Regions from separate parts of the Cellulosimicrobium sp. EB106-03-01-XG111 genome, predicted to be linked through region 1. Evidence: riboswitches for the same ligand, from Rfam matches in the RefSeq annotation. Region 1 holds a riboswitch; each other region holds the start of a gene.
The links. Region 1 has a riboswitch for S-adenosylmethionine ahead of AC3WT4_RS00230 (methylenetetrahydrofolate reductase). Riboswitches for the same ligand answer to the same signal wherever they lie in the genome.
Positions count from the first base shown of each region.

Region 2: it holds a riboswitch for S-adenosylmethionine, as region 1 does, so the genes downstream of both, AC3WT4_RS07990 (aminotransferase class V-fold PLP-dependent enzyme) here and AC3WT4_RS00230 (methylenetetrahydrofolate reductase) in region 1, are expected to answer to the same signal.
Region 3: it holds a riboswitch for S-adenosylmethionine, as region 1 does, so the genes downstream of both, AC3WT4_RS08160 (ABC transporter substrate-binding protein) here and AC3WT4_RS00230 (methylenetetrahydrofolate reductase) in region 1, are expected to answer to the same signal.

Region 1 covers NZ_JBYTEQ010000001.1:49,863-59,247, forward strand. The annotation lists gene metE (5-methyltetrahydropteroyltriglutamate--homocysteine S-methyltransferase) at 1-1,994, opposite strand, end outside; gene AC3WT4_RS00230 (methylenetetrahydrofolate reductase) at 2,027-3,088, opposite strand; SAM riboswitch class I at 3,094-3,196, opposite strand; gene AC3WT4_RS00235 (sodium/solute symporter) at 3,408-4,931, opposite strand; gene AC3WT4_RS00240 (heavy metal transporter) at 4,928-5,383, opposite strand; gene AC3WT4_RS00245 (LytR/AlgR family response regulator transcription factor) at 5,380-6,189, opposite strand; gene AC3WT4_RS00250 (sensor histidine kinase) at 6,249-7,421, opposite strand; gene AC3WT4_RS00255 (ABC transporter substrate-binding protein) at 7,508-8,473, shown strand; gene AC3WT4_RS00260 (siderophore-interacting protein) at 8,460-9,374, shown strand; gene AC3WT4_RS00265 (hypothetical protein) at 9,364-9,385, opposite strand, start outside.
Region 2 covers NZ_JBYTEQ010000006.1:194,264-203,648, forward strand. The annotation lists gene recC (exodeoxyribonuclease V subunit gamma) at 1-2,399, opposite strand, end outside; gene AC3WT4_RS07970 (class I SAM-dependent methyltransferase) at 2,571-3,293, opposite strand; gene AC3WT4_RS07975 (O-succinylhomoserine sulfhydrylase) at 3,398-4,648, opposite strand; gene AC3WT4_RS07980 (rhodanese-like domain-containing protein) at 4,645-5,136, opposite strand; gene AC3WT4_RS07985 (RNA-directed DNA polymerase) at 5,407-6,951, shown strand; SAM riboswitch class IV at 7,071-7,186, shown strand; gene AC3WT4_RS07990 (aminotransferase class V-fold PLP-dependent enzyme) at 7,220-8,653, shown strand; gene AC3WT4_RS07995 (GNAT family N-acetyltransferase) at 8,766-9,385, shown strand, end outside.
Region 3 covers NZ_JBYTEQ010000006.1:237,851-247,235, reverse strand. The annotation lists gene AC3WT4_RS08185 (aldo/keto reductase) at 1-633, opposite strand, end outside; gene AC3WT4_RS08180 (Dps family protein) at 883-1,368, shown strand; gene AC3WT4_RS08175 (dipeptide ABC transporter ATP-binding protein) at 1,445-3,235, opposite strand; gene AC3WT4_RS08170 (ABC transporter permease) at 3,232-4,278, opposite strand; gene AC3WT4_RS08165 (ABC transporter permease) at 4,275-5,228, opposite strand; gene AC3WT4_RS08160 (ABC transporter substrate-binding protein) at 5,299-6,924, opposite strand; SAM riboswitch class IV at 7,028-7,141, opposite strand; gene AC3WT4_RS08155 (LLM class flavin-dependent oxidoreductase) at 7,317-8,414, opposite strand; gene AC3WT4_RS08150 (LLM class flavin-dependent oxidoreductase) at 8,496-9,385, opposite strand, start outside.

The DNA.
Region 1 (9,385 bases):
TCGCGCAGCGCGGGCTCGTCGACCTGGACGATCCCGATGCCGGCGGCCTCGAGGTCCGCGATCTCGTCGCGCAGCGCGAGGCCCACCTGGTTCGCCGTGTCGCCGAGCGGCTGGTCGTCGCGCACGAACGACCACGCGAGGATCGTCACGGGACCGGTGAGCATGCCCTTGACGGGCTTCTCGGTGAGCGACGCCGTGTACGCGGACCACTCGACCGTGATCGGCGCGGGCCGCGTGACATCGCCCCACAGGATCGGCGGGCGGACGCAGCGCGACCCGTACGACTGGACCCAGCCGTTCGCCGTGACGGCGAACCCGTCGAGGTGCTCCGCGAAGTACTGCACCATGTCGTTGCGCTCGGGCTCGCCGTGCACGAGGACGTCGAGGCCCAGCTCTTCCTGGATCGCGACGACGCGCGCGATCTCCTCACGCATCGCGGTCGTGTAGTCCGCGTCCGACAGCTCGCCCTTCGTCCACAGCGCGCGGGCGCGGCGGATCTCGGGCGTCTGCGGGAACGAGCCGATCGTCGTCGTGGGCAGCAGCGGCAGGTTCAGGCGCGCCTGCTGCGCCGCCGCGCGCTCGGCGTACGCGCCGCGCGCGAAGTCGGCGTCGCTCAGCGCGGCCGCGCGCTCGCGCACGGCGGGCACGACGACGCCGCTCGCCTCCGCGCGCGACGCCACCGCCGCGCGGGACGCCTCGATCTGGGCCGCGACGGCGTCGTGACCCTCCGTGAGCGCGCCGGCGAGCGTCGCGACCTCGCCGACCTTCTGGTCCGCGAACGCGAGCCAGTCGCGCAGGCGCGGGTCGAGCGTCGTGCCCGACACCGTGCCGGGCTCGGCGAACGTCTCGTCCTCGACGTCGTGCGGCACGTGCAGCAGCGACGTCGACGTGCCGACGGCGACCGCGCCCGCGCCCAGGGCCTGGACGGTGTCGACGACGTCGAGCTTCGCCGCGAGGTCGGCGCGCCACACGTTGTGCCCGTCGATCACGCCCGCGACGAGCGTCTTGCCCGCGAGGCCGGGGACCCCGCCGTCGGCCGCCGCCGGGACCGCGCCCTTGACGAGGTCGATCGCGATCGCGTCCACGTCCGTGCCGGCGAGCAGCGCGAGACCGTCGCGGGCCTCCCCGCCGTCGCGCTCGGCAGCGGCCTGGAGGCCGCCGAACGGCGCGGCGACGAGGATCGCGGGACGCGCCTGCGCGGCGTCCACGGCATCGACGGAGAGCTCCGTCGCGAGCGTGCGGTACGCGGACCCCACGGCGGCGGCGAGCTCGGCGAACGGGACGTCGACGGAGTCGGTGACGAGGATCGGCTCGTCGAGCTGGACCCACGGCGCACCCGCGGCGGCGAGCGCGCGCAGCAGGTCGGCGTAGGCGGCGACGACGTCGTCGAGGCGGTCGAGCGGCGCGAACCCGGCGGGCGCGTCGTCCGCGGCCTTGGACAGCGCGAGGAACGTCACCGGCCCGACGACGACGGGCCGCGTCACCACACCGGCCTCCTTCGCCTCGACGAACTCGCGCACGACGCGGTCGTCGACGAACCGGATCGGGGTGTCCGGGCCGATCTCGGGCACGAGGTAGTGGTAGTTCGTGTCGAACCACTTGGTCATCTCGAGCGGGGCGTCGTCCCCCTGGCCGCGCGCCACGGTGAAGTAGCCCGCGAGGTCGAGGCGGCCGGCGTCGTCGGTCAGCGACGCGAACCGCGACGGGACCGCCCCGAGGGCGGCGGCGACGTCGAGCACCTGGTCGTAGAAGGAGAACGAGCCGGGGACGGACGCGTCGTCGGTGCCGAGGCCGAGCTCGACGAGGCGGCGCACGGTCGCGAGGCGCAGCTCGCGGGCCGTGGCCTCGAGCTCCTCGGCCGACGTCTTGCCGGCCCAGAACGCCTCGACGGCCTTCTTGAGCTCGCGGCGGCGCCCGATGCGCGGGTAGCCGAGCACGGTCCCGGCGGGGAATCCGACCGGGTTCTGGGTAGGGGAGGGTACGGAAGTGGCCATGATCGAAACCTCTTGCTGGTCCGGAGGACCGGTCAGACGGGCGCGCCGTGCGTGGCGGCGCTCGTCGTGGGCAGGGAGGTGCCGGTGACCCACGGCCCGCTGGCCAGGTCCGGGACGAGCGGGGCGGCGGCGGCGCTGGCGCCGCCCCCGGTCCCGCCCGACCCGCCGCCGAGGTGGACACCCTCGAGCAGGTCAAGAGCGGCGCGGTGCTTGTTGAACGTGTACACGTGCAGACCGGGCGTGCCCGCGTCGAGGACGCGCTGCGCGAGGTCGACCGAGTACGCGATCCCGTAGGCGTGCTGCGCCTCCGGGTCGGGCAGGGCGTCGAGCGCGTCCAGCAGGTGCTGGGGCGCGCGCACGCCCGTGAGCTCCTCGACGCGACGGAGCCGCGCGGGCTCCGTCGTGGGCAGCAGCCCGGCGAGGATGGGGATCGTCACGCCGGCCGCACGGGCCTCGGCGACGAAGTCGGTGTACGACGACGCGTCGTAGAAGAGCTGCGTGATCGCGAAGCTCGCGCCGGCCTGCTGCTTCTGCCACAGGCGGCGCACCTCCTGGGTGCGGCTCGTGCCGGCGGCGGGGTTGCCGTCGCAGAACGTCGCGACGGCGATCGTCAGCGGCCGGGCCGCGCCGCGCAGCGCGACGGCCGGGTCGGACGCGCAGCGCGACGCCTCGACCTCGCGCAGCAGGGCGACGAGCTCGGTCGACGACCGGACGCCGTCGGGCGCGGGCTGCCAGTCCGGCTGGTCACGCGGCGGGTCGCCTCGCAGCGCGAGGAAGCTCCGCACGCCCTCGTCGAGGAAGTCGGTGATGACCGACTCCACGTCCTCGCGCGACGCCCCGACGCACGTGAGGTGCGCGATCGGCAGCACGGGCGTGCCCTGGAGCAGCCGTCCCACGACCTGGCGCGCGGTCGCGCGGTCGGTGCCCGCCGCGCCGTACGTCACGGACACGAAGTCGGGGTGCGTCGCGACGAGACGGCGTGCCGTCTCCCAGAACTTCGGGGCCGCGTCCGGTCGGCGCGGGGGCATGAGCTCGAACGACACCGTCGGCCGCGGACGGCCCGGACGGTGCGCGAAGGGTGCCTCTGAGGTCATGCGTCACTCCATCGACCCTGGCGTTAGCACCTTTGTCCTCGGGAGGCTTCCGTCGGCGGGTTGCTGCGGTGTCGTCGAGCCAGGACTCTCGACCGCTCTGGATGGTTGCCACGATCCTACGACCCATCCGACATGCGGTCGAGAGCGCCCGCCAGGTGAGATGCGGAGGGATCAGTCGGAGGCGTACCGACGTCCCGCGCTACAGATCGCAGTCTCTCTACGCGACGAATTTCAGGTTTCCTCCGCTACAGATCTCAGGTGCTCGAGCGATGTCCCAGACGCCGAGCGTGGCGACGGGTCGTCGTCGGCCTTCCGGGTCTCAAGCCCGCCGGCGCTCGGGCACATGCAGACGCCGGAGGAACCGGTCGGTGCGCAGCGGCGGGCCGCGCCGGTCGAGGAGCGACACGACGACGACGGTCGCCGTCGCGAGCGGGATGGTCCAGGCGGCGGGCTGGGCGAGCAGGGCGCGCACGACGCCGGGGACGCCGTCGGCCGTGTCGCCGGACGGTCTCCCGTACCCCGTGGCGACGAGCGCGGACGACGCGAGCAGCGCCGTCGCGCACAGGACGGCCCCCACGACCATGCCCGCCACCGCGCCGCGCGCGGTGAGGCCGCGCCACCAGACGCCGAGCAGGATGACGGGGGACAAGGCGGACGCGGCGAAGACGAACACCGTCCCGACGCTCGTCACGAGGCCCTGCGGGATGGTGACGAGCGCGAACGCGAGCGGGATGAGCGTGCACGCGACCGCCGACCACCGGAAGGACCGCACGGTGCCGCCGAACAGGTCCTGGCTCACGACGCCCGCCAGCGCTACCACGAGCCCGGACGACGTCCCGAGGAACGCGGCGAACGCCCCGGCGACGACGAGCGCGGCGAGCAGCTCGCCGCCGAGCCCGGGCACGAGGCGGGTCGGCAGCGTGAGGACGACGGTGTCCGCGACGCCGGGCGCCGCGAGGTCGGGCGCGACGACCCGCGCCACGAGCCCGAGCGTGCTCGACACCATGTAGAACACGCTGATCATGACGAGCACGACGACGGTCGTGCGGCGGGCCGAGCCGCCGTCGGGCGAGGTGTAGAAGCGCACGAGGACGTGCGGCAGGCCGGTCGTGCCGAGCAGCAGGGCGAGCAGGAGCGAGACGGTCGCGTAGGCGTCGAGGCCGCCCGGCCCGGCCTCGTGGGGGAACACGGCGGCGGGGTCGAACGTGACGACGGCGCCGCCGGGCTCGAACGCCCCCCCGAGCGCCATGAGCACGACGACGAGCGGCACCGCGAGGGCGGTGAGCTTGACCCAGAACTGGAACGCCTGGACGAACGTGATGGAGCGCATCCCGCCCGCGGCGACGACGGCGCTCACCACGACCGCGATCCCCACCGAGCCGACCCACGGCGGCACCGGGGCCACGCTCGTGATGACGAGCGCCGCCCCGTGGAGCTGCGGCACCACGTACAGCCACCCGATGACCAGCACGAGCACGCTCGTCACGCGGCGCGCGACCACGGAGTCGAGCCGGGCGTGCACGAAGTCGGGGATCGTGTACGCGCCGCTGCGCCGCAGGGGGCCCGCGACGAACAGCAGGACGAGCAGGTAACCCGCCGCGTACCCCACGGGGAACCAGAACGCCTCTGCGCCGGACAGCAGCACGAGGCCCGAGAGCCCGAGGAACGTGCCCGCGGACAGGTACTCGCCGCTGATCGCCGACGCGTTCCAGACCGGCCGCACGGTGCGCGACGCGACGAAGAAGTCGCTCGTGGTGCGCGAGATCCGCAGGCCGTAGAACCCGATGAGGCCGGTCGCGAGCAGGAGCAGCGCGATCGCGACGAGGGGCAGCGCGCTGGTCACGGCGCACCGCCGTCGTCGGGGCCGGGCTCGTCGGGCGCTCCCGCGCCCTCGGCGAGCGCGCGGTACCGGCGCTCGTTGCGCGCCGCCGCGATCGCGAAGACGACCGCGAACGCGACGATCACGGGGTAGAAGCCGTACGCGTGCACGAGCCACGGCAGCGGCACGCCGAGCACCACGACGTCGTCCAGCGCGGGCACGCCGCTCATCGTCACCGTGAGCAGCGTGACGACGGCGAGGAACGACGCCACGCACGCCAGCCCGAGCCGGAGCTGGGCCCGGACGAGCCCGCGCGTGTACGCGGTCGCGGCGTCGTCCGGCTCGCCGGTCCGCGTCGTGCCCGACGCCGCCCCGCCCCCCGGGGACCCGTCCTCGCCGGGGCCCCGGCTCGTGGAGGGGACGTCCGTGGACCGGACGCGCACGCGTGCGTCGCGGCGCGGGTCGGTGCCCGTCACGGCGCGCCCCGGTGCGGCCCGAGGAGCGCCTCGCGGACCGCGGGCACCATGCGGCGGCTCACCGGGACCTCGTGCCCGGCGACGACGAGCGCGGGCTGCGCCCCGCCGAACCGCGCCGCGGTCACTGCCGCGCGGTCCACGAGGTACGACCGGTGCACGCGCAGGAACCCCGCGGGCGCCCACCGCTCCTCGAGGTCGGAGAGCGGCTCGCGCACGAGGAACTGCTCGGTGTCCGTCACGAGCCGGGAGTAGTCGCCCTGCGCCTGCACCCACCGCACCGCGCTGCGCCGGACGAGCCGCGTCGTCGTGCCGACCGTCACGACGAGCGTCTCGTCGGCCGGTGCGGCGCCTCCCACCGGGCCGCCGGCCGCCGGCGGGGGAGCGGCGGCGCTCGCGGGCGGTGCCACCGCGTCGGTCGCGGGAACGCGCCCCGCCGCGGTGCGCTCCGCGACCCGCTCGACGACGCGGTCGACGGCGCGCGCGAGCCGCTCGCGCCGCACGGGCTTGAGCACGTAGTCGACGGCCTCGACGTCGAACGCCTCCAGCGCGCGCGCCTCGTCGGCGGTGACGAACACGACCGCCGGGCGGTCGGCGAACCGGGAGAGCGCGCGGGCGAGGTCGAGGCCGGTCAGGCCCGGCATGTGGATGTCGAGGAACGCCGCGTCCACCGTTCGCGACGAGAGCTCGCGCAGCGCCTCGGAGCCGCTCGCGACCCCGCGCACGGTGCGCACGCGCGGGTCGCGGCGCAGCAGGGCCACGAGCTCGTCGAGCACGGGTCGCTCGTCGTCGGCGACGAGCGCGTCCAGCCCGACGGCGTCCCTCGCCCCGTCGGGGACGCCGCCGGCCGGGGCCGGGTCCGGGGCGGTCACGGCACGCTCACCTCCGTCTCGTGCAGCGGCTGCGACCGTGGGACGCGCAGGCGCACGAGCGTGCCCGAGCCGGGCGCGGTCTCGATGTCGAGCGCGTGGTCGTCGCCGTAGAGCTGGCGCACGCGCGTGTCGACGTTGCGCAGGCCCACGTGCGTCGTGTCGCGCGACGTGAGGAGCTCGCGCACGACGGCCGGGTCCATGCCGACGCCGTCGTCCTCGACCGTGATCTCCGTCTGGGTGCCCTCGTCGCGCGCGGTGATGACGATGGTGCCGCCGTGCTCGCGCGGCTCCAGGCCGTGGCGCACGGCGTTCTCGACGAGCGGCTGCACGGAGAGGAAGGGGATGACCGCCGTCAGCGACTCCGGCGCGATCTGCAGGGTGACGGCGAGGCGCTCGCCGAACCGGGCGCGCTCGAGCTCGACGTAGGAGTGGATCGAGCGCAGCTCGTCGGCGAGGGTCGTGAAGTCGCCGCGCCCCCGGAACGAGTAGCGCGTGAAGTCGGCGAAGTCGAGCACGAGGTCGCGCGCCCGCTCGGGGTCGGTGCTGATGAACGACGCGATGGCGCCGAGCGCGTTGTAGACGAAGTGCGGGCTGATCTGGGCGCGCAGCGCGCGGAGCTCGGCCTGGGCGAGCGCCGTGCGCGACGCCTCCAGCTCGGCGAGCTCGAGCTGCGCCGCGCACCACTGCGCCACCTCGCCCGTGGCGCGCACGAGCGGCGGACGCACGGTGTCGGCGAACGCGACGACGACCCCGGCGACGCGCCCGCCCGCCACGACGGGCGCCCCGACGGCGTCCTCGACGTCGCCGCTCTCGACGTGGCGCCGTCCCGTCGCGAGGACGCGCCCGGCGACGCGCCGCGCGTCCGGCTCGAGCGTCGAGCTCCCGTCGAGGGCGACCGCGCCGTCGGCCGTGACGACGGCGAGCGCGTCGGCGCCGAGGAGCTGGCGCAGGGAGCGGGCCGCGCGGCCGACGTCGTCGCCGTCGAGGCCGTCGCGCAGGTGCGTCGCGGCGCGCGACGCGAGGTGGAGGGTGCGGAACGTCGCCCGGTCGGAGTCGCTCCCGAGCTCGCGCGACCCGCGCGCGAGCCGCCAGGCGAGCACGAGCCCGAGGGTGAGCAGGACGCCCACGACGAGACCGGCGGCGGCGCCGGCGAACACGGGCCCGGACATGCAGTGATCGTATCCAGCGCGGCGTCACCCACCCCGGGCAGCCAGGTAAGGTAAGGCAGTCCTATCCCACGACGAAGGAACCTCCTGTGCCGATCTCCCGGACCACGTCGAGCCCGCGCGTGCGCCGCAGCGTCACCACCACCGCCCTCGTGCTCGCCGCCACCCTCCTCGCGGCGTGCTCGTCCGACCCCGAGCCCGCGGCGACCGGTGCGCCGGCGCCGGACGACACCGCGGCGGGATACGCCGTCGAGCACGCGCGGGGGACCGCCGAGCTCGACGCGGCGCCGCAGCGCGTCGTGACGCTCGAGCCCGTCGAGACGGACACCGCCGTCGCGCTCGGCGTGGTCCCCGTGGGTGCCGCCGTGCTGAGCGTCGAGGCGGGCGTGCCCGCGTACCTCGGCGAGGAGGCGCAGGCGATCGAGGTCGTCGGGACCGTCCCCGAGCCGAACCTCGAGGCCATCGCGGCGCTCGAGCCGGACCTCATCCTCGGCACGGAGTCGCGCCACTCCGACCTGTACGACCAGCTCGCGAGCGTCGCGCCGACCGTCTTCATGGCGACCCAGACCGACCCGTGGCAGGAGAACGTGCTGCTCGTCGGCCGCGCGCTCGGCCGCGAGGCGGACGCCCAGGCCCTGCTCGACGCCTACGACGCCCGGTGCGCCCAGCTCCAGGAGGACCACGACGTCTCCGGGACGGCGCAGCTCCTGCGCCCGCGCGACGGCATCGTGTCCGCGTACGGGCCGCGGTCGTTCGCGGGCAGCACGCTCGAGTGCGTCGGGTTCACGACGCCGGCGCAGGAGTGGGGCGAGGACATCTCCGTCGACCTGTCCCCGGAGCGCGTGACCGAGGCCGCCGCCGACCTCGTGCTCGTCTCGGCCGCCGACCCCGACGACGCGTCCGCGATCCCCGCGGAGATCCCGCTCAACGCCGCGTCGTTCCCCGACGTGCGCGTCGTGGACCAGTCGTACTGGATCAGCGGCGTGGGGCCGCTCGGCGGGCAGGCCGTGCTCGACGACGTCGAGCGCTTCCTGCAGGACCGTGCCGGCTCCTGACGGGGCGGCCGCGCCCCCGGCGACGGCCGGGGGCCCGGCCGGGTGCCGGTTCCACCGGTCGCCCAACGTGCTCTTCCCGACGACGGTCGCCCGCGTACACGACGTCGGCCCGCGCCTCGCGCGCGTGACGCTCGCCGGGCCGGACCTGGCCGGGTGCGCCGACGTCGGGCTCGACCAGCGCGTGAAGATCCTGCTCCCGGGTCCGGGCACGGACCGTCTCGCGCGCCGGGCGCGCCTCGCGGACGAGAGCACGTGGCGCCGCGAGTGGTCCGCGCTCGACGACGACGTGCGACCCGTCATGCGCTCGTACACGCCCGTGGCCGTGCGTCCGGAGGTCGCCGAGGTCGACCTCGACCTGTACCTGCACGAGCCCGCGGGCCCGGCGAGCGCCTGGGCGCGGCGGGCGGCGGTCGGGGACCGCGTCCTGCTGTCCGCGCCGCACGCGCGGTTCGGCGTGACCGACCACGGCACCCAGTGGGACCCGGGGCCCGCCGTCGGGCACGTGCTCCTCGTCGCGGACGAGACGTCCGCGCCCGCGGTGCGCGGGATCCTCGCGAGCCTCGGCCCCGACGTCCGGGCGCACGCGCTCGTCGAGGCCGACGACCCGGCGGACGCCCCGCTCGGGGACGTGCCCGCGACCGTGCGCGCCGAGCACGTGCCCCGCGCGCGACGTCGCGGCGCCGAGCGGGCGGTGCTGGGCGCCGTCCGCGACTGGGTGGCGGAGCACGGCCGGTCCGCTGCCTCTGCGGGCGACGGGTTCTACGCGTGGTGCGCGACGGAGAGCGCCACGGTCGCGCGCGTCCGGGCCGAGCTCGTGGCGGCGGGCGTGGCGCGGTCGCGCGTGCACGCGCAGGGCTACTGGCACGACCGCGCCCGGCCGGACGCGGCGGTCAGACGATGAGCGCGACCATG
Region 2 (9,385 bases), on a different contig from region 1:
ACCGGCTCGCGCTTCTCGCGCGCCTGGCGGGCTCCGGCGAACGCGGCGTCGTCGTGGCTGAACGGCCCCGGGACGCCGAGCGCGCCCGGCGTGAAGTTCCGCTCGTCGACCGTCTGGAGCGGGTGCTGCACGACGACGTGCTCGCGCGCGGGGCGCCCGTCGGCCGTGGTGGCCACCCGGTCCAGCGCGTCGAGCAGCTCCGCCACGGGGACGGCGGGCGGGCGCGGCGCCCCGGTGCGCTCGTCGGCACCGGTGTGCACGACGACGAGGTGGTCGCCCGCCGCGGCGACGGCGTCGAGGAAGATCTGCCGGTCCTCGCTGCGCGCGTCGCGCTCGCCGATCTCGGGGTGCCGGGCGAGCAGGTCGTCGCCCGCGGGCGCGGCGGTGCGGGGGAACACGCCGTCGTCGAGCCCGAGGAGGCACACGACCCGGTGCGGCACGGAGCGCATCGGCTCGAGCGAGCACACGGTGAGCGCGCCCGTGCGGAACCCGGCGCGCGTCGGGCGCCCGGCGAGGCGGTCGTCGAGCAGCGCCCGCACGTCCGCGAGCCGCAGCGCGACCCCGCCGTCCGCCGCACCCGCCGCCCGGACGTCGCCGAGCACGCGGCGCGCGGAGCCGATCTGCCACGCCTCCGTCGGCGGTGCCTCCGCCAGGAGCGTCAGCGCGCGGTCGAGGGTGTCGAGCCAGTGCGCGAGCGGGTGTACGCCGTCGAGACCGCGCAGGATCTCCGTGAGCCGCGCGACGAGCTCCGCGAGCCGGCCCGCGAGGTCCACGTCCGTCGAGCCGACGTCGTCCAGCGGGAGCGCGGGCCCGACGAACCGCGCGTCCTCGTCGGCCATCGCCGCGCCGAGCAGGATGCGGTCGAGCGCCGCGTCCCACGTGCCCTGCCGCACGTGCTCGTCGATCCCGAAGCGGGCGCGACGCTCGCCGTCCTCGCCCCAGTGCACCCCCGCCTCGACGGCCCACTGCCGCAGGCGGTCGACGTCGTCGTCGGAGAAGCGGAACCGGCGGCGGACCGGCCCGCTCGCCGCGAGGTCGAGCACCTCGGACGCGGTGACGCGGCCGTCGGCGAGGCGCAGCAGCGTGGCGAGCAGCGCGAGCACCGGGTTGGTGGTCCCGGCGCCGCGGTCCGCGAGGCTGACCCGCAGCCGCTGGCCGGGGTGCGCGTCGTCGCCGAGCTCGGGGACGGCGCCGAACGTCGCGGTGACGAGCGGCGCGAACGTCTCGACGTCGGGGCACAGCACGATGACGTCGCGCGCCTGGAGCGTCGGGTCGGCGGAGAACAGGCCGACGAGCGTCTCACGCAGCACCTCGACCTGCCGGGCGCGCCCGTGGCACGCGAGCACCTGCACGGAGCGGTCCGTCGGGTCCAGCACGTGGGCGCCGTCCGGTTCGTCGGCCCGCAGCGCGGACTGCAGCGCGCCGAGCAGGGTCGGCGGCGGGGGCGCGGCCTCGTGGTGGGCCTCGTGCGTCTCGCCCGCGGCGAGCCGGAGCTGCAGCTCGACCGTGTCCCGGCCGGTGGACGCGAGGAACGGGTGCCGCGCGAACGTCGGAAGGTCCGCGCGACGCCGGACGGGCGCGCCGGTGCGGTCCGTGCCCGGGTCCGCGCCGCCCGCAGCCGGGCCGCCGTCGGACGCGGCGACCGTCGTCCACAGCGCCGGCGAGGGGTGCACGAGCCACAGGTGGACGTCGCGGTGCTCGGCGAGCGCGCGCAGGACCCGGAGCTCGTCCTCGGGCAGACGTGTGGGTCCGAACACGGACAACCGCGGCGGCAGGTCGACGGCCGTCGGGTCCGCGCGCAGCGCCGCGACCGCCGCCCTCACGCGCCGCGCCGGGTCCGTCGCCGGGACGCGCTCCACCAGGCGGCGCCACAGCTCGGGCTGCCACGCGAGGTCGTCCGGCGCGACGGCGGTCCCTGTCACCGGTGACGCGGCCGACCACGCGAGCACGACCTCGGGCCGCTGGCGGGCGTAGTCGACCAGGAGGTCCGCGAGCCGCCGCGCGAGCGTGAGCCGCCGGCCCCGCCGCACCTCGTCGCCCGGGTCGCCGACGTAGCGCGCGAGCGGCGCCGCCCACGGCTCGGCGAGGTGCGCGTCGAGCACCTCGAGCACCGACCACGCGAGTCGCTCGGGGCGCCACGGGTCGTCGTCCGGGTCGAGGTCCGTGAGGTCGGCCACGACCTGCTCGACGAGCCGCCGCGGGCCCCGGAAGTCCACGTTCGCGCAGATCCCCGCCGTCTCGCCCGCGCCCAGGTGGTGCGAGAGCCGCTGCGCGAGCCACCGCTCCACCCCGCGCGTCGGGACCGCGACCACGTCCGGCGTGAACGGGTCCGTCGGGACCTCCGCGAGCACGGCGGCGAGCGGCGCCACGAGGGCCTCGGCACGCTCGGAGCGGTGCACGTGCAGCAAGAGGACCCCTGTCGGTGTGGTGGCGTGGTCACGCGCCGGCCGGTCGCCATGCGCTACGAGGAATCTACGAGGTGCGACCCACACCGTCGAACCGCCGTCCACAGGTTCCGGGCGCCTGCGGCCGAGCACGTGGCACCCGCGTGGGAACTGGTCGACTTCCTCTCAGCCGCGCCGTGCGACGAACACCCACTCGCGACCCGGGCGGTCGGGCGCGTCCCGGACGTCCACGACCTCGAACCCGCACGCCACGAGCGACGTCTCGACCTCGTCGCGCTCCCGGAAGCGCAGCGTCGAGTCGGAGTGGAGCGTGGTGCCGTCGGGCAGCACGGTCGTGTCGTGGAAGGACACGAAGGGGAGCGACACGTCGGTGAGGTCGGTCCAGGACTCGACCGGGCCGACGTCGGGCACGTCCACGCGCGTGGTCGTCGCCTCGCGGACCCACCCCTCCCAGGCCCGGCGGGCGGGGACGCGCGTCTCGAGCACCAGCCACCCGCCGGGCACGAGCGCGTCGTGGACGCCCCGCAGCGTCGCGGCCCACGCGTCGTCGGTGAGGAACACCTGCGCGACGTTCGCCGTCATCGTCGCGAGGTCGACCTCGATCGGGGGCAGCGTCGTCGCGTCGCCGTGCAGCCAGCGCACGCGCTCGGCGCCCGGCTTCGTGCGCGCGACGTCGAGCGACGCACCCGCCGGGTCGACGCCGACCACCTCGACGCCGCGCTGCGCGAGCAGGCACGCGAACGTCCCGGTGCCGCACCCGACGTCGAGCACACGGCGCGCGCCGAGCTCGTCGACGATCGCGACGTAGGTGTCGAGGTCGGACCGGTCCGGGTCGAGCGGGTCGTAGAGGGCGGCGAGCCGGGGGTCGTCGAAGATCGCGTCGGGCACCCGACGACGCTACGAAGGCACGGCACGCTCGGTCCACCCGATTCCGGGAAGCCCCGCTGCCGACCAGGCCCCCGCTGCCCACCTGTTCGGCGGGAGGCGGGGGGTCAGGAGTTCAGGGCCTGGGCGACGTCCTCGATGATGTCTTGCGGGTCCTCCAGGCCCACCGACAGGCGGACGGTCGTCTCCGCGATCCCGACGGCGGCGCGGCCCTCGGGGCCGAGCTTGCGGTGGGTCGTCGTGGCCGGGTGCGTGACGAGGGACTTCGCGTCGCCGAGGTTGTTCGAGATGTCGACGACCTGGAGCGCGTCGAGGAACGTGAACGCGCGCTTCTTCGCCGTCTCGGGGTCGGTGCCCTCGGGCACGGCGAGGTCGAACGTCACGACCGTCCCGCCGCCGCTCTGCTGCGACCGCGCGAGCTCACGCTGCGGGTGCGACGCGAGGAACGGGTACCGCACGCGGCCGATCCCGGGGAGCTGCTCGAGCGCCTCCGCGACCTGCGCCGCGGCGGCGTTCTGCGCGGCGACGCGCACGGGGAGCGTCTCGAGGCCCTTGAGCAGCACCCACGCGTTGAACGCCGAGAGCGACGGCCCGGTGTTGCGGATGAACGTCTGCACCGGGCCGGTGACGTACTCCTCGGTCCCGAGGATCGCGCCGCCGAGCACGCGGCCCTGCCCGTCGATGTGCTTGGTCGCCGAGTACACGACGACGTCGGCCCCGAGCTCGAGCGGCTTCTGGAGCAGCGGCGTCGCGAACACGTTGTCGAGCACGACGACCGCGCCCGCGGCGTGCGCGAGCTCGCTCACGCGCCGCGCGTCGACGATGTCCTGCATGGGGTTGGACGGCGTCTCGAAGAACACGACGTCCGCGGGGGTGGACAGCGCCTCCTCCCACTGCGACAGCACGTGGCCGTCGACGTAGTCCGTCCGCACGCCCCACTTCGCGAAGATCTCGTCGAAGATGACGAGGCTCGACCCGAAGAGCGCGCGCGCCGCGACGATGCGCGACCCGGACCGCACCAGCGCCGCGAGCGCCGTGAACACGGCGGACATGCCGGACGCCGTCGCGTAGCAGGCCTCCGCGCCCTCCAGGAGGCGCAGGCGCTCCTCGAACGTGTGCACGGTCGGGTTGCCGTACCGCGAGTAGACGAACCGGTCGAGCTCTCCCTGGAACGCGGCCTCGGCGTCCGCCGCGCGGTCGTAGGTGTAGCCCTGGGTGAGGAACAGCGCCTCGGACGTCTCCTGGAACTCGGTGCGCGCGTGACCGCCGCGCACGGCGAGCGTCGCGGGGCGGGCGCTCGCGGGCAGGGGCTTGCGGCCGGAGCCGCCGGGCACGCTCCCGGGCACGGCCGCGCTCACCGGGCGGCCTCGTCGAACGTCGTGGTGGGCAGCCCGCGGACCTTCCAGCCCTCGACGTCCCGCAGGCCCGAGAACCCCTGGGCGCCCTCGAAGCCCTCGAGCACGTTGTACGACGGCCCGAGCCCGGCGGCCGTGGCCGCGCGCGCCGCGCCGATCGACCGCTGGCCCGAGCGGCACAGGAACACGACGGGACGCTCGTCGCCGGGCGTCAGGCCCGCCTCGACGAGCTGGTCCAGGAACCGCGGGTTGGGGCCCGCCGGGGTGACCCACTCGTCGAACACGACGTCGCGGCCGAGGTCCGTGGCGTCGGGCACGCCGATGGTGCGCCACTCGCCTTCGGTGCGGACGTCCACGAGCACGGCGCGCTCGTCGTGCGCGAGCAGGTCCCACGCCTGCTGCGGGGTGAGGTCGCCGGCGTAGCCGACGGCGGGTCGTGCGTCGGGCAGCGCCGACCCCGCTGCCGACGCCTGCTGGGACTGGTCGCTCATGAGAGTCCTCCTCCATCGATCGTGGCAGTAGCACCCTGCGCCCGGCCGCCGAGGCGGTCCGGGGGGTTGCTGCGGCGTCGACGTGCCACGTCACTCGGCCGCTCCGGATGGTTGGCTCGGATCGTACGCCACGCGTCCGACGCGCGGAACGCCCGTCTCAGCGCTGAGTGGGACCCACGGTGTGCCGGATGCTTCGAACCAGCAATAGTCGGAGGGTGAAACGCATCCGAGAGGGTTGCGCATTGGAAGCGCTGGTGCGAGTCTCGCCCGGTGCCAGCCGTGCAATGGGAACGAGCTCTCGACGTCGACCGCGCAGCATCGAACCTTCGGGTCGAGTTCGTAGAAGATTGGTACCGAGACCCATGGAATTGGCCCGAGCTGGAGTTTCTGCAGAAGGTCGGTCGAGGCGAACTACACACCTATCTCGATGGCTCTGGCTCGCGCAAGCTGACACTGATCGACGTGCCAAAGGAGAATTGGGGAGTTAGGCCGGCGGTGGTCTTGGACATCCTGGACCGGCTCGCATACCAGGCGCTTGTGGACCGTATTAGCGTTGAGGCGATCGGCGCTCTCCCCAGGAACGTCTACGGATGGAGGCTTCCTCCAGCCGATCCAGAGCGGGGAGTTTACTCGAAAAACTCGCTCCAGTGGGATGTTTATCGTTCACACCTCGAGTCTGCTGCATATCAGTTCGACGTGGCCCTCGTCTCCGACATTGTCTCTTTTTTCGCGAGCATCCCTGTGCAACTCCTCCAGGAGCGGATAGAGCAGATTGCCAAGAAGGGAAAGGCCACTGGCCGACTCCTCGGTATGCTAGAGGGATTCGATAGGAATGCCCATCGAACGGGCATACCGCAACGTTCTTTCGCATCTGCTGTTCTGGCCAACATGTACGTGTCGTCGTTGGACGATGTGCTTGAGGGCCACTCCTCAAGCATCATGGAACTTGTCGTGCGCGGAACGAAGGGGGCGAACCCGCGAACAAGTTGGACGCGCTGGATGGATGACATTTGGCTTTTCGGGGATGACGGAGCGTCGATGCGGTCGGCCCAACTCGAATTGCAGTCCACGGCGCGGTCGTTGGGACTCCATGCAAACAGCGCAAAGACAAGGCTCCTGGAAGGTCCAGAGGTTTGGGAGCGCGCGATGCAGATCGAACACAGTGCAATCGATGAGGCGCTCGATTCGAAGGCGGATGAGGGGCCACTCGAGGAACTCGTGGATCGTCTATTTGAGGAGCCAGCCGTCGCGGGAAGGACGAGCCTCAAGTTTGCGGCTAATCGCATGCTAAAGCATGGCTCCAGCTACCGTGTGATTGATATGCTTGATGCATGCGTCGAGATGCCGCACGGTGCGGACATCCTTGGTCCGCTATTCAGAGAGAACTTTGTTCAGGCGAGCTTGCAGGATTGGCTCGTGGAACATTCGAGGTCCGAATGGGCTGCTTTCGAGTGGTCTACAGCACACTACCTGCGAATGATTTCGCCTAACATTAGGCCGCGAAAGAACATGATCGAACTCGTGGAGTCGCTGGTAAGCGAACCGGCGACATCGGCCCCACTGCTCGCCATGGCCGCTCACCGCTTAGCCTGCTGGGACCCCGACAAATTGCGCGGTGCAGCCCGCGCTTCGATGCCCCACTGTCATCAACCTCTAAGCCGGCGAATCCTCGCGTTCTGCGCGCTCGCGTCAAATGAGGCACGCACGGTGGTCAGGGATTGGCTAAAGCAGGAGGAGGAGAACCTGCTAGCCCTCAAGGTACTCGAGAATTCAAATTATGGCCTTCCCAAAATCTCGAAATTTTACAGCGCGTGAGTCCGGCGGCCCTCGGCGTGCAGTGACCGTGGGCCGCGACGTCGCGAGAGAGCGTCCACCATGCGGACTGCCCTGACCACGGGTTGACACGGAGTGCCGCCGCGCACATCCTGGACGCAGGTCATGAGTGCCAGCGCGAAACCCCGGTTTGCTGGCCGGCAACCCTCCTCTCGCGGCGGGGTGCCCCGGGTGACGACCAGGCCGCACGCCGACCGGCGGGCGGCAAGCGCGGGGAGGTTCTCCCCGGACGACCCTGGAGGACTGTGCCATGACTGCTCTCGCGGACGTCTCGTGTCCCACCGACGCCCCGGCCCCTGACCTCGCGGCGCTCGCCGACGCGCCCGCGCTCCTGCCCGTCGTCGGCGGGGACACGCTCGTCCCGCTCGTCGACGGCCGCAGCGTCCCGTACGCGAACCTCGACGTCGCGGCGTCGGCCCCGGCGCTGCGCTCGGTCGCGGACCGCGTGACCGAGGTGCTGCCGCTCTACGCGAGCGTGCACCGCGGCGCGGGCTACCTGTCGCAGGTCTCCACGGCGCTCTACGAGGCGTCGCGCCGCACGATCGGCACGTTCGTCGGCGCGCGCGAGGACGACGTCACGGTCGTCACGCGCAACACCACCGACTCGCTCAACCTGCTCGCGGGCTGCGTCCCGGCGAACGCGGACGGCACGCCCGCGCGCGTGCTCGTCCTCGACGTCGAGCACCACGCGAACCTGCTGCCGTGGCAGCGCGCCGGGGGCGCGACGGTCCTCGCGGGCGGCGCGTCCGTCGCGGAGACGCTCTCGGGCCTGCGCACCGAGCTCGCGCGCTTCCCGTACGCGCTCGTCGCCGTGACCGGCGCGTCCAACGTCACGGGCGAGTCCCTGCCGATCACCGAGGTCGTCCGCGCCGCGCACGACGCTGGCGCGCGCGTCGTGCTCGACGGCGCCCAGCTCGTCCCGCACCGCGGGTTCTCGCTCGCCGCGTCGGGCGCCGACTACGTCGCGTTCTCGGGGCACAAGACCTACGCGCCGTTCGGCGCGGGCGCGCTCGTCGGGCGTCGTGACTGGCTCGACGCGGGCACCCCCTACCTCGCGGGCGGCGGCGCCGTGCGCCAGGTCGCGGTGACCGGGACCCAGTGGCAGACGGCGCCCGCGCGCCACGAGGCCGGCTCGCCGAACGTGGTGGGTGCCGCGGCGCTCGCGGCGGCGTGCGACGCGCTCGCCGCGCTCGACCCGGCCGACCTGCACGCGCACGAGGCGGCGCTGCGCGCGGCCCTCGTCGCGGGCCTGGAGGCCGTCCCCGGCGTCCGGGTCGTGCGCGTCTGGGACGACGCCGTCGACCCGGTCGGCGTCGTGACGTTCGCCGTCGAGGGCCACGACCCGGGCCTCGTCGCCGCCTACCTCTCGGCCGAGCACGGCATCGGCGTGCGCGACGGCCGGTTCTGCGCGCACCCGCTGCTCGCGCGCCTCGGCTACGACGCGGGCGCGATCCGCGCCTCGGTGGGCGTCGGGACGACGGGCGCGGACGTCGTGCGCCTCGTCGAGGCCGTGCGCGCGTACGTCGAGCAGGGCCCGACGACCCGGTACGAGGTCGTCGACGGCTGCTGGGCCGTCGTCGACGACCCCCGCCCGGTCCCCGCGGGGTCCGGGCTGGAGGGTCTCTTCGCGACCGCCGCGGCGGGCTTCCTCGCCGACGCCGCGGGCTGCGGACCGGCCGTCTGACCGTCGTCGGCGGCCGACGGGGGAGCCCGTTCACCGGCCCGTCGCCGAGCGTTGTCCACCGCGTCGCCGGACCCTCTTGGCGCGGTGTTCCGCGTGTGCTCTGATATGCGCTGTGCTGCACGACGTCGTCCTCTCGGGGCACGGTTTCCGCCTGGAACCGCTGGCCCTGGAGCACGCTGAGACGCTGGCCGGCCTCGTCGACGAGGCGATGTGGTCAGGCATGAGCATCCCCCTGCCCTACGGGGTGGCGGGGATGGCCGATCTCGTGGCCGCGACGCGCGCGGCCCCGGACCTCACGGGCTTCGTCGTGCGCGCCGTCGACCCCGACGGCGTGCCCGGCGCCGTGCTCGGCAGCACGGCGTTCCGCGACCTGTCGCTCGTCGACCGCCGCGTCGAGGTGGGTCGCACGTTCTACGCGCGGTCCACGTGGGGGAGCCTCGTCAACCCCGTGACCAAGTGGCTCCTGCTGCGCCACGCGTTCGAGACGTGGGACGTGCACCGGGTCGGCTTCCGCGTCGACACGCGCAACGAGCGCTCGCTCGGCGCCATGCGCCGTCTCGGCGCCCACGAGGAGGGCGTCATGCGCGGCCACCGCACCGCGCCCGACGGGACGCGCGCCGACTCCGTGCTGTTCTCGATCCTCGCGCCCGAGTGGCCCGGGGTCGAGGTGGGTCTCCTCGCGCGGATCACCGCCCCGCGCGTCGTCCCGGTGCTCGCGCCGGCGGCGCCGGC
Region 3 (9,385 bases), on a different contig from region 1:
CCCGAGCTCGCGCAGCGTCGGCAGCACCTCGTCCTCCGGGTCGCGCGTCCACAGCGAGTACTCGCTCTGCACGGCCGTCACGGGGTGCACGGCGTGCGCGCGGCGCACGGTCGCGGCGGACGGCTCCGAGAGGCCGATGCCGCGGACCTTCCCGGCCTCCACGAGACCCGCGAGCGCGCCGACCGTGTCCTCGATCGGCACCTGGGGGTCGACACGGTGCAGGTAGTACAGATCGAGACGGTCGGTGCCGAGGCGACGCAGGCTCGCGTCGACCGCGGCACGGACGTACTCGGGGCGACCGTCGACCGGGCGCCCGTCGGGGTGGCCGCCCGCGGGCGGGAGCCCGAACTTCGACGCGAGGACGATCTCGTCCCGGTGCGGCCCGAGGACCCGGCCGAACAGCTCCTCGTTGCGGCCGTGGCCGTAGACGTCGGCGGTGTCGAAGAGGGTCACGCCGAGCTCGAGCGCGCGGCGCAGCACGGCCTCCGCCTCCGTGGCGTCCGCAGGGCCGTAGGCGTCGGTGACGGACATGCCGCCGAACCCGACGGCGGAGACGGCGAGCGCCGCCTCGCCGGTGCCGAGCGTGCGCGACGGGAGGGTGCCGAGGGCGGAGGTCCGGGAGGTGTCGGTCATGGGCCCAGCGGACCACCGCGCGCCGCCCGGGGCAAGGGCGGACGCCGTCCTCTCACCTGGCGAGAGGACGTGACGCGTCGTGCCGCGGCTCGGCGCGCGACGAGCCCCGCTGCAGGTCAGGCACGCCTCTCCTTGCTGGCGAGCGCGCGGAATGCGACCTAGTCTGGAATCGTTCAAGTGAACGGCACCGACGGAAGCCGGGTGACCGCCGCACGATTCCGGGCGACCCCCGAGAGAGCGAGGAGCACCATGTCCGCACCCACCATCCACCGCACGACGGCCCGCTTCGAGGCGTCGGAGAAGCTCCGCGCCCACCTGCAGCGCGTGCTCGTCGCGCTCGTCGACCTGCACGTCCAGGGCAAGCAGGCCCACTGGAACGTCACGGGCCGCGGGTTCCGCGACCTGCACCTCCAGCTCGACGACGTCGTGGACGCCGCGCGCGAGCACAGCGACACCGTCGCCGAGCGCATGCGCGCGCTCCAGGTCGTGCCCGACGGCCGCACCGAGACGGTCGCCACGACGACGGACCTCTCGCCGTACCCGGCCGGCCTCGTGTCGGTCGGCGACACGGTCGACGCGGTCGTCGAGCGCATCGCGCAGACGGTCGAGGTCGTCCGCGCCGTGCACGACGACGTCGACGCCGAGGACCCGACGAGCGCCGACATCCTGCACGAGATCATCGCGGACCTGGAGAAGCAGGCCTGGTTCCTGTCCTCGGAGAACCGCGAGGCCTGACCCGGCCCGCCCCCGCGAGGTAGAACGGCCCGTCGCGAGGTAGAGCACGTCGTGTGCTACCTCGCGACGGGCCGTTCTATCTCGCGGTGCGCTCCTGGAGCGCGCGGCGGCCGGGGATGGCCGCGACGAGCTCCCGCGTGTACTCCTCGTGCGGGTCGAGCAGGATCTGCTCGGCGTCGCCCTGCTCGACGACGCGGCCTCGGTGCATGACGCCGACGTGGTCGGACACCTGCCGCACGACGGCGAGGTCGTGCGAGATGAACAGGTACGCGAGCCCGTGCTCGGCCTGCAGCCGCACGAGCAGCTCGAGGATCTGCGCCTGCACGGACACGTCGAGCGCCGAGACGGGCTCGTCGAGCACGACGAGCGCCGGGTTCAGTGCGAGCGCCCGCGCGATGGCGACGCGCTGGCGCTGCCCGCCCGAGAGCTCGCGCGGTCCCCGGCGGAGCACGTCGGGCGGGAGGGCGACGTCCTCGACGAGCGCACGCGCCCGGTCCGCCCGCTCGGACGGCGACCCGACCCGGTACGCCCGGAGCGGCTCGGTGACGATCTGCTCGACGGTGAACCGCGGGTCGAGCGACGCGTACGGGGACTGGTAGACCACCTGGAAGCCGCGGCGCAGCGACCGCAGCCGCTCGCCGCGCGCCGTCGTGATGTCCTCTCCGGCGAACTCCACCGTGCCCGCGGTGGGCCGCTCGAGCCGGAGGGCGAGGCGCGCCGTCGTGCTCTTGCCCGACCCGGACTCCCCCACGAGCGCGTACGTCTCGCCGCGCCCGACCGCGAGGCTCACGCCGTCCACCGCGACGAGCGTCCGGTGCGCCGCCCCGCGCGGCAGCGTGAACTCCTTGCGCAGGTCCCGCACCGCGAGGACGGGCGCACCCGCGGTGCCCGGGCCGGCGCCGTCGGGCACCGCGGTCCCCTGACCGTCGGCGCGGCTCGCGACCGCGGCGCGGCTCGCGTCGGCGCGCGGGACGACGCCGTCGCCCGTCGCCGTCTCCGGGGTGCTGCCCGCGACGAGGCGCGAGCTCGCGAGGCTCGGCGCCGCCGCGATGAGCTGCTGGGTGTAGGGGTGGCGCGGGTCGTGCAGCACCTGCTCGGCGGTGCCCTCCTCGACGACGACCCCGTGCTCCAGGACGACGATGCGGTCGGCGCGGTCCGCCGCGACGCCGAGGTCGTGCGTGATGAGCAGGACCGCGGTGCCGAGGTCGCGCACGAGGCCGTCGAGGTGGTCGAGGATACGGCGCTGGACCGTCACGTCGAGCGCGCTCGTGGGCTCGTCCGCGACGACGAGGCGCGGCCGCGCCGCGACGGCGATCGCGATGAGCACGCGCTGGCGCATCCCGCCGGAGAGCTGCGACGGGTACTGCCGCGCGCGGGCCTCCGGGTCGTCGATCCCGGCCTGGCGCAGCAGCTCGACCGCGCGCTCGCGCGCCTCCTTGCGCCGCGCGAGCCCGTGGATGACGAGCACCTCCGCGACCTGGTCGCCCACGCGCGTGACGGGGTTGAGCGACACCGTCGGGTCCTGCGGCACGAGCCCGACGTCGCGGCCCCGCACCTGCTGCCACTCCTTCTCGGAGAGCCGTCCGACGTCGCGGCCGCCGAGGCGGATGGTCCCTGCCGTCACCTCGCCCCCGCGCGCGAGCAGGTGCAGGGCCGCGTGCGCCGTCGTGCTCTTGCCCGACCCGGACTCGCCCACGAGCGCGACGACCTCGCCCGCCCCGACCGTGAGGTCGACGCCGCGGACGGCGGCGTACGAGCCGCCGTCGCGCGTGCGGTAGGCGACCTCCAGACCGCGGATCTCGAGCGCGGGCGCCTCGCCCGACGTCGGGCCGGGACGCTCCTGGGTGGTCGGCGTCGTGACGGTCATGCGTCCCCTCCGGTGCGTTCCAGGGCCCGCGCGACACGGTTCGCCGACAGCACGACGGCGACGATCACGAGGCCCGGCATGGTCGTGAGCCACCACGCGGTGGCCAGGTAGTCGCGCCCGCCCGAGACGAGCGACCCCCACTCGGGCGCGGGCGGCGGCGTCCCGTAGCCGAGGAAGCTCAGGGCCGAGATCGCGAGCACCGCGGTCCCGAGCTCGAGCGCGACGAGCGCGAGCACCGGTCCCGTCGAGTTGGGCAGCACGTGGCGCCCCAGCACGCCGTACCAGCGCACGCCCGACGCGCGGGCCGCCTCGACGTACACCGACGTCGAGGTCCGCAGGACCTCGGCCCGCATGACGCGCGCGAACGTCGCGACGCTCGTGATGCCGACGGCGATCGCGACCTTGACCGTCCCGAACCCGAGCGCCGTGATGATCGCGAGCGAGAGCAGGATGCTGGGGATCGCGAGCAGCACGTCGACGAACCGGCCGACGACGTCGTCCACCCACCCGCGCACGAACCCCGCGAGCAGGCCGAGCAGCGACCCGGCGACGAGCCCGACCGCGACCGCGATGACGGTCGCACCGAGCGAGGCCGACGCGCCGTGGACGACCCGCGCGTACACGTCGCGTCCCAGGTGGTCGGTGCCGAACAGGTGCGCGCCCGACGGCGGCTGCAGCCGGTCCGCGGGCACGCCCGTCAGCGGGTCGTACGCCGTGAAGAGCTGCGGGACGACGGCCCACGCCGTGACGAGCAGCACGACGAGCACGGCGACGACCAGCCCGGGACGCCGCACGGCGTACCGCGCCCCGCGTCGCCACCGGCCCGCCGTGCCCCGGGTCCGCACGCGGCCGTGCCGGAGGATCGCGCGCGCGTCCTCGCGGTCCTCGACCTCGATCTCCGCGGGCGTGCGCCCCGCGGGCGCGTCGGCGGGCGGGGCGTCGGGGGCGAGCGCGCCCGACGGCGGGGCGTCCGCCGCCGCGGCACGGTCCGCGACCCGGGCCTCGTCCCGGAGCACGATGCGCACTCCCGGCCTGGTGCTCATGCGGCCACCGCCTTCTGTCGTGCGTCGATCCGGGGGTCGAGCAGGGGGTAGAGCAGGTCGACCACGAGCGTGACGACCACGAACACGAGCGCCGAGAGGACGACGACCGCCTGCACCACAGGGATGTCCTGCGCGTCCACCGACGTGACCGTGAGCCGTCCCAGGCCGGCGCGCGAGAACACCGTCTCCGTGACGACCGTGCCGCCGAGCAGCCCACCCACGACGACCCCCAGCACGGTCAGGGCGGGGATCGCGGCGTTGCGCAGCGCGTGGCCGAAGTGCACGCGCGCCCGGCTCGCGCCCTTGGCCCGCGCCGTCTCGACGTACGGCTCGCCGAGCGTCCCGCGCAGGCTCCGCGCGAGCACCTGGGCGAGCGCGGCGCTCGCCGGGACGGCGAGCGTGATCGCCGGCAGCACGAGGCTGATCGCGCCCTCGTTGCCGATCGCGGGGAACACCGGGAGCTGGAAGGAGAACCACTGCAGGAGCAGCAGGCCCAGCCAGAACGGCGGCAGGGCGACGCCGAGCGGCGGGAGCGACGCGAGCGTGTGGCGCAGCCAGGCCGCGCGCGGGAACGTGCTCGCGATCGCGATGCCGGCGCCCGCCACGACGGCGAGGACGAGCGCCGCGGCCGTGAGCCGCAGCGTCTCCGGGAGCGCCTGGAGCACGAGCTGCGTCGCGGGCGCCCCGGACGCGTACGACGTCCCGAAGTCGAGCCGCAGCGCGTGCCACAGCGCGTCGGCGTACTGGACCAGCACGGGCCGGTCGAGGCCGTACTGCGCGCGGAGCGCGTCGAGCAGCGCGGGGTCCACCTGGTCCGCCTCGCCGCCGCCGCTCGCCATGAGCGCGGCCGGGTCGCTGGGCAGCAGGTAGAGGACGAAGAACGAGATCGTGAACGCCGCCCAGAGCACGAACAGCCCCTGCCCGGCGCGACGCAGGACGTACCGGCCCATGGTCGGCCTCCTTCCGTGGGGGATGCCCGCCTGCCCGACGCCGCGGCGTCGGGCAGGCGGGCCCGGCGGGTCAGCCCTGGGTGACCCAGGCGTCGTAGAAGTCGAGCCGCGACGACGCCTCGAACGTCAGGCCGTGGACCGTGTCGGCGGCCGCAATGGTCGTCGAGAGCTCGTAGACCGGGATCGCGTGCCCCTTCTGGACCAGGAGGCGGGACGCCTCCGTGACGAGCTCCTGCCGCTCGGCCGGGTCGGTCGCCGCGGCCGACGCGTCGAGCAGGCCGTCGACCTCCTCCGCGTCGCGCTGGTTGATGTTGCGCGCGTTCGCCGAGAAGATCGTCCGCAGCACGTCCGGGTCGGAGCGCGTGAGGTTGTAGTAGTCGAAGTCGAAGTCGCCGCTCTCCTTGATCGCCTGCGACTCCGCGACGGTCACGTGCTGGAGCTGGAGGTCCACGCCGATCTGCGCGAGCTGCTGCTGGACGAGCTCGAGCGGCTCCGGCACCTGCCAGAACGTCACGGTCGTGGAGAGCTTCTGGCCGTCCTTCTCGCGCACGCCGTCGGCGCCCTCGACCCAGCCTGCGTCGTCGAGGATCTTCTTCGCGCCCTCGGGGTCGTAGGCGAGCTCGTCCGCGACGCTCTCGTAGAGCGGCGTCGAGTGCGACAGGACGCTCGTGGCCGGCTCGTCCTGCTCGCTGAGCACGGTGTCCGCGATCTGCTCGCGGTCGATGCCCCGGAGGATCGCCGTCCGCACGGCCTCGTCGCCCGCGAGCGGGCTCGACTCGTTGGGGAAGAGGTTGAACACGACGCCCGGGTTCGCGCGGTACTCGAGCCAGAACCCGTTCCCGTCGAACTGCGGGAGGTCGACGGTCGAGATCGCGGCCGTCGCGTCGATCTGCCCGGACTGCAGGCTGCCGCTGCGCACGCTCGCCTCGGGGATGACCTTGAACGTCACCGTGTCGAGGTAGGCCTCGCCCTGGTGGTCGTTGGCCTCCGAGCCCCACGCGTAGCCCGCGACCTTCTCGAGCACGATCTCCTGGTCCTGCGTGTAGGACTTCACGGAGAACGGCCCGGAGCCGACGAACTTGCCGGCGCAGCGGTCCTCGACGCTCAGGTCGGCCGAGGACGGGGCGAGGAGGCCGAGCGAGAACGTCGACGTCGCCTGGAGGAACTGCGCGCTCGGCGCCGCGAAGTCCACCGTGAGGGTCTGCGGGTCGATGACGGTCGTGCCCTCGTAGCCGACGAGGTACTGCGACCCGAGCGACGCCGTCGCACCGAGCGCGACGATCGCGTCGAGGTTCGTCTTCACCGACTCGGCGTCGATCGGCGTGCCGTCGGCGTACGTCGCGTCGTCGCGCAGGTGGAACGTGTAGCTCGACGCGTCGTCGTTCACCTCCCAGCTCTCCGCGAGCCACGGCAGGATCTCGCCCGTCTCCGGGTCCTGCGCCGTGAGCGACGCGACGGTCTGGCGGGCCGCCGCGATGGCGTCGTTGTTGCCGACCTGCTGCGGGTCGAGGCAGTGCGAGTCGACCGTGATCGCGAAGGTCAGGTCGCCGCCCGCGACGGGCTCGCCGGACGGGCTGGGCGACCCGCCGTCGTCGGACGTGCCGGACCCGCCGCCGCACGCGGCGAGCAGGAGGCCCGTGGCGGCGGCCGCCGCCACGACGGTCAGGGACCGGCGTCGGTGAGGTGTGGGGATCATGTCGTGCTGCTCTCCTCGGTGCCGGCTGAGGACCGGCGGTCGTCCGGCGCCGGTGGTCGACCGCGCCGGGCCCAGGGCCGGCGCGGCGGGGGTGCCCACCGGTGTGCCGTGCTTACCGCGCCGCGGGAGCGGCGCGGTCAGGTCGTTCCCGGAGCACCCCGTCACGTCGAAGGGTTGCTGGTCAGCGAGCCGGGCCTGCGTGCTGACGCTCGTCACCTGGGAGCAGGAAAGACAATCCCGACTGGTTGAGTCAAGTATCGAGACGCGCGTCCCGCCAGGCGGACGGTTGTTTCCTGCTCCGCGACGTCGCGACCTGTCGGCGGGGCCGTCACGAGCACGGCGAGGGCCCGCTTCGCCGGGCGAGACGGGCCCCTCCGGTCCGGCGTGCTCGCTCAGGCCGCGGTGAAGCCCGCCGCGCGACGGGCGTCGGCCACGCTCCAGAGGTCCGTCTTCACCTCGGCCCGCACGACGGGGACGACCTCCTCCGCGAACCGACGCAGCACGTCCTCCTGCTGCGTCGCGGGGATCAGGTGGTTCACCGAGACGGACTGCAGATCGTGCCCGTACGAGGCGTGGTAGTCGAGGATCTTCTCCGCCACGCGCTCCGGCGACCCCACGAGCGCGGGCCCGCGCTCGACGGCGTCCTCGACCGTCCGGAAGCTCGGTGCCTTCCCGACGGCGTCCGCCCCGTAGCCGCGACGTGCCGCCGCCGCGACCTGGCCCTCGTAGATCGGGCGGTACTGCTCGATCGCCTCCTCCGTCGTGTCGGCGAGGAACAGCCCGCCCGAGCCCGACCCGACGAACCCGTACGCCGGGTCGTGCCCGTGCGCCGCGTACCGCTCGCGGTAGCGGTCGATGAGGACCTGGTAGTTCTCGCGCGGCTGCAACGCGTTGGCGCTGACGATCGGGTCCCCGTACCGGGCCGCGAGGTCCACCGCGAAGCGCGACGTCGCCGACCCGTGCCAGATCCGGAACGGCCCGGCGAACGGCCGCGGCAGCGTCGTCGCGTGCTCCAGCGCGTGGCGGTGCCGCCCGCTCCAGCTGACGTCCTCCTCCGACAGCAGCAGGCGCAGCAGCTCGTAGTTCTCCTGGAGGTACTCGTACTGCTTGTCGATGTCCAGCCCCAGCAGCGGGTACTGCAGCACCTCGTTGCCCTTGCCGATGACGATCTCCAAGCGCCCGCGGCTCAGCTGGTCGACCGTCGCGAGGTCCTCGGCGACGCGGATCGGGTCGAGCAGCGACAGCACGGTGACACCCGTGCTCAGCAGGATGCGCGACGTCCGCGCCGCGACCGCGCCGAGGATCACCGTGGGTGCCGACGACAGCACCTCGCCCGCGTGCCGCTCCCCCACCGCGAACGAGTCGAACCCGAGCTCCTCCGCGAGCACCGCCGTCTCCACGACCCGGTTCAACCGGTCGGACGGCGCGACCGCCTCCCCGGTCACGGGGTGGGGCGGGTTGAACACGATGTCGAGTACCTGGAACCGCACGGTCCTGCTCCTTGCTGTCGGTGTCGTCGTTCGGGGGGCCCGGTACCGGAGCTGCCGACCCGGGGCGGGGTTGCCGACCTGTCAGGCCGCGGCAGCCTCGGCGGCGGCGGCGTCGCGCTTCGCGACCTCCTCGCGGACGATCGGGATGACGTAGCGGCCGAAGTCGACCGCGTCGTCGAGCAGGTCGTAGCCGCGGGCCGAGATCACGCGGACGCCGAGGTCGTAGTACGCGAGGAGCGCCTCGGCGACCTGCTCGGGCGTGCCGACGAGCGCGTTGGAGTTGCCGGCGCCGCCGGTGGCCTTCGCGGTCGCGGTCCACAGCGCGGTGTCGAAGCGCTCGCCCTGGGCGGCGATCTCGAGCAGGCGCTGGGAACCCGCGTTCTCGGGCTTGTCGATCGGGTGCCGACGGCTGAGCCGACCCCCGGCGGCGGCCTTGCGTGCCTCGATCCGGTCGAGGATGCGGTGTGCCTTCTCCCAGGCGAGCTCCTCGGTCGGCGCGACGATCGGCCGGAACGCGGCGTGGATGCGCGGCGGCGTCGTCCGGCCCGCGGCGGCGGCCTCGGCGTGCACGCGCGCGATCTGCTCGGCGGTGCGGTCGAGGGGCTCGCCCCAGACGGCGTAGATGTCGGCCTCGGCCGCACCGACGCGGAACGCGGCGTCGGACGACCCGCCGAACGAGATGGTCGGGGTGCGGCCCTCGAACGGCTTGGCGTCGAGCACGAAGTCGTCGAAGTCGTAGAACGGGCCGTGGTGGTCGAACGGCTCGGCGCTCGACCAGGCCTGCTTGACGATCTGGATGTACTCCTGGGTGCGCGCGTACCGCTCGTCCTTGGTCAGCGTGTCGCCCTCGCGGCCCTGCTCGTGGTCGTTGCCGCCGGTGATGAAGTGGACGGAGAGCCGCCCGCCGGAGAGCTGGTCGAGCGTCGCGAACGTCTTGGCCGCGTACGTCGGGTAGGACACGTTGGGCCGGT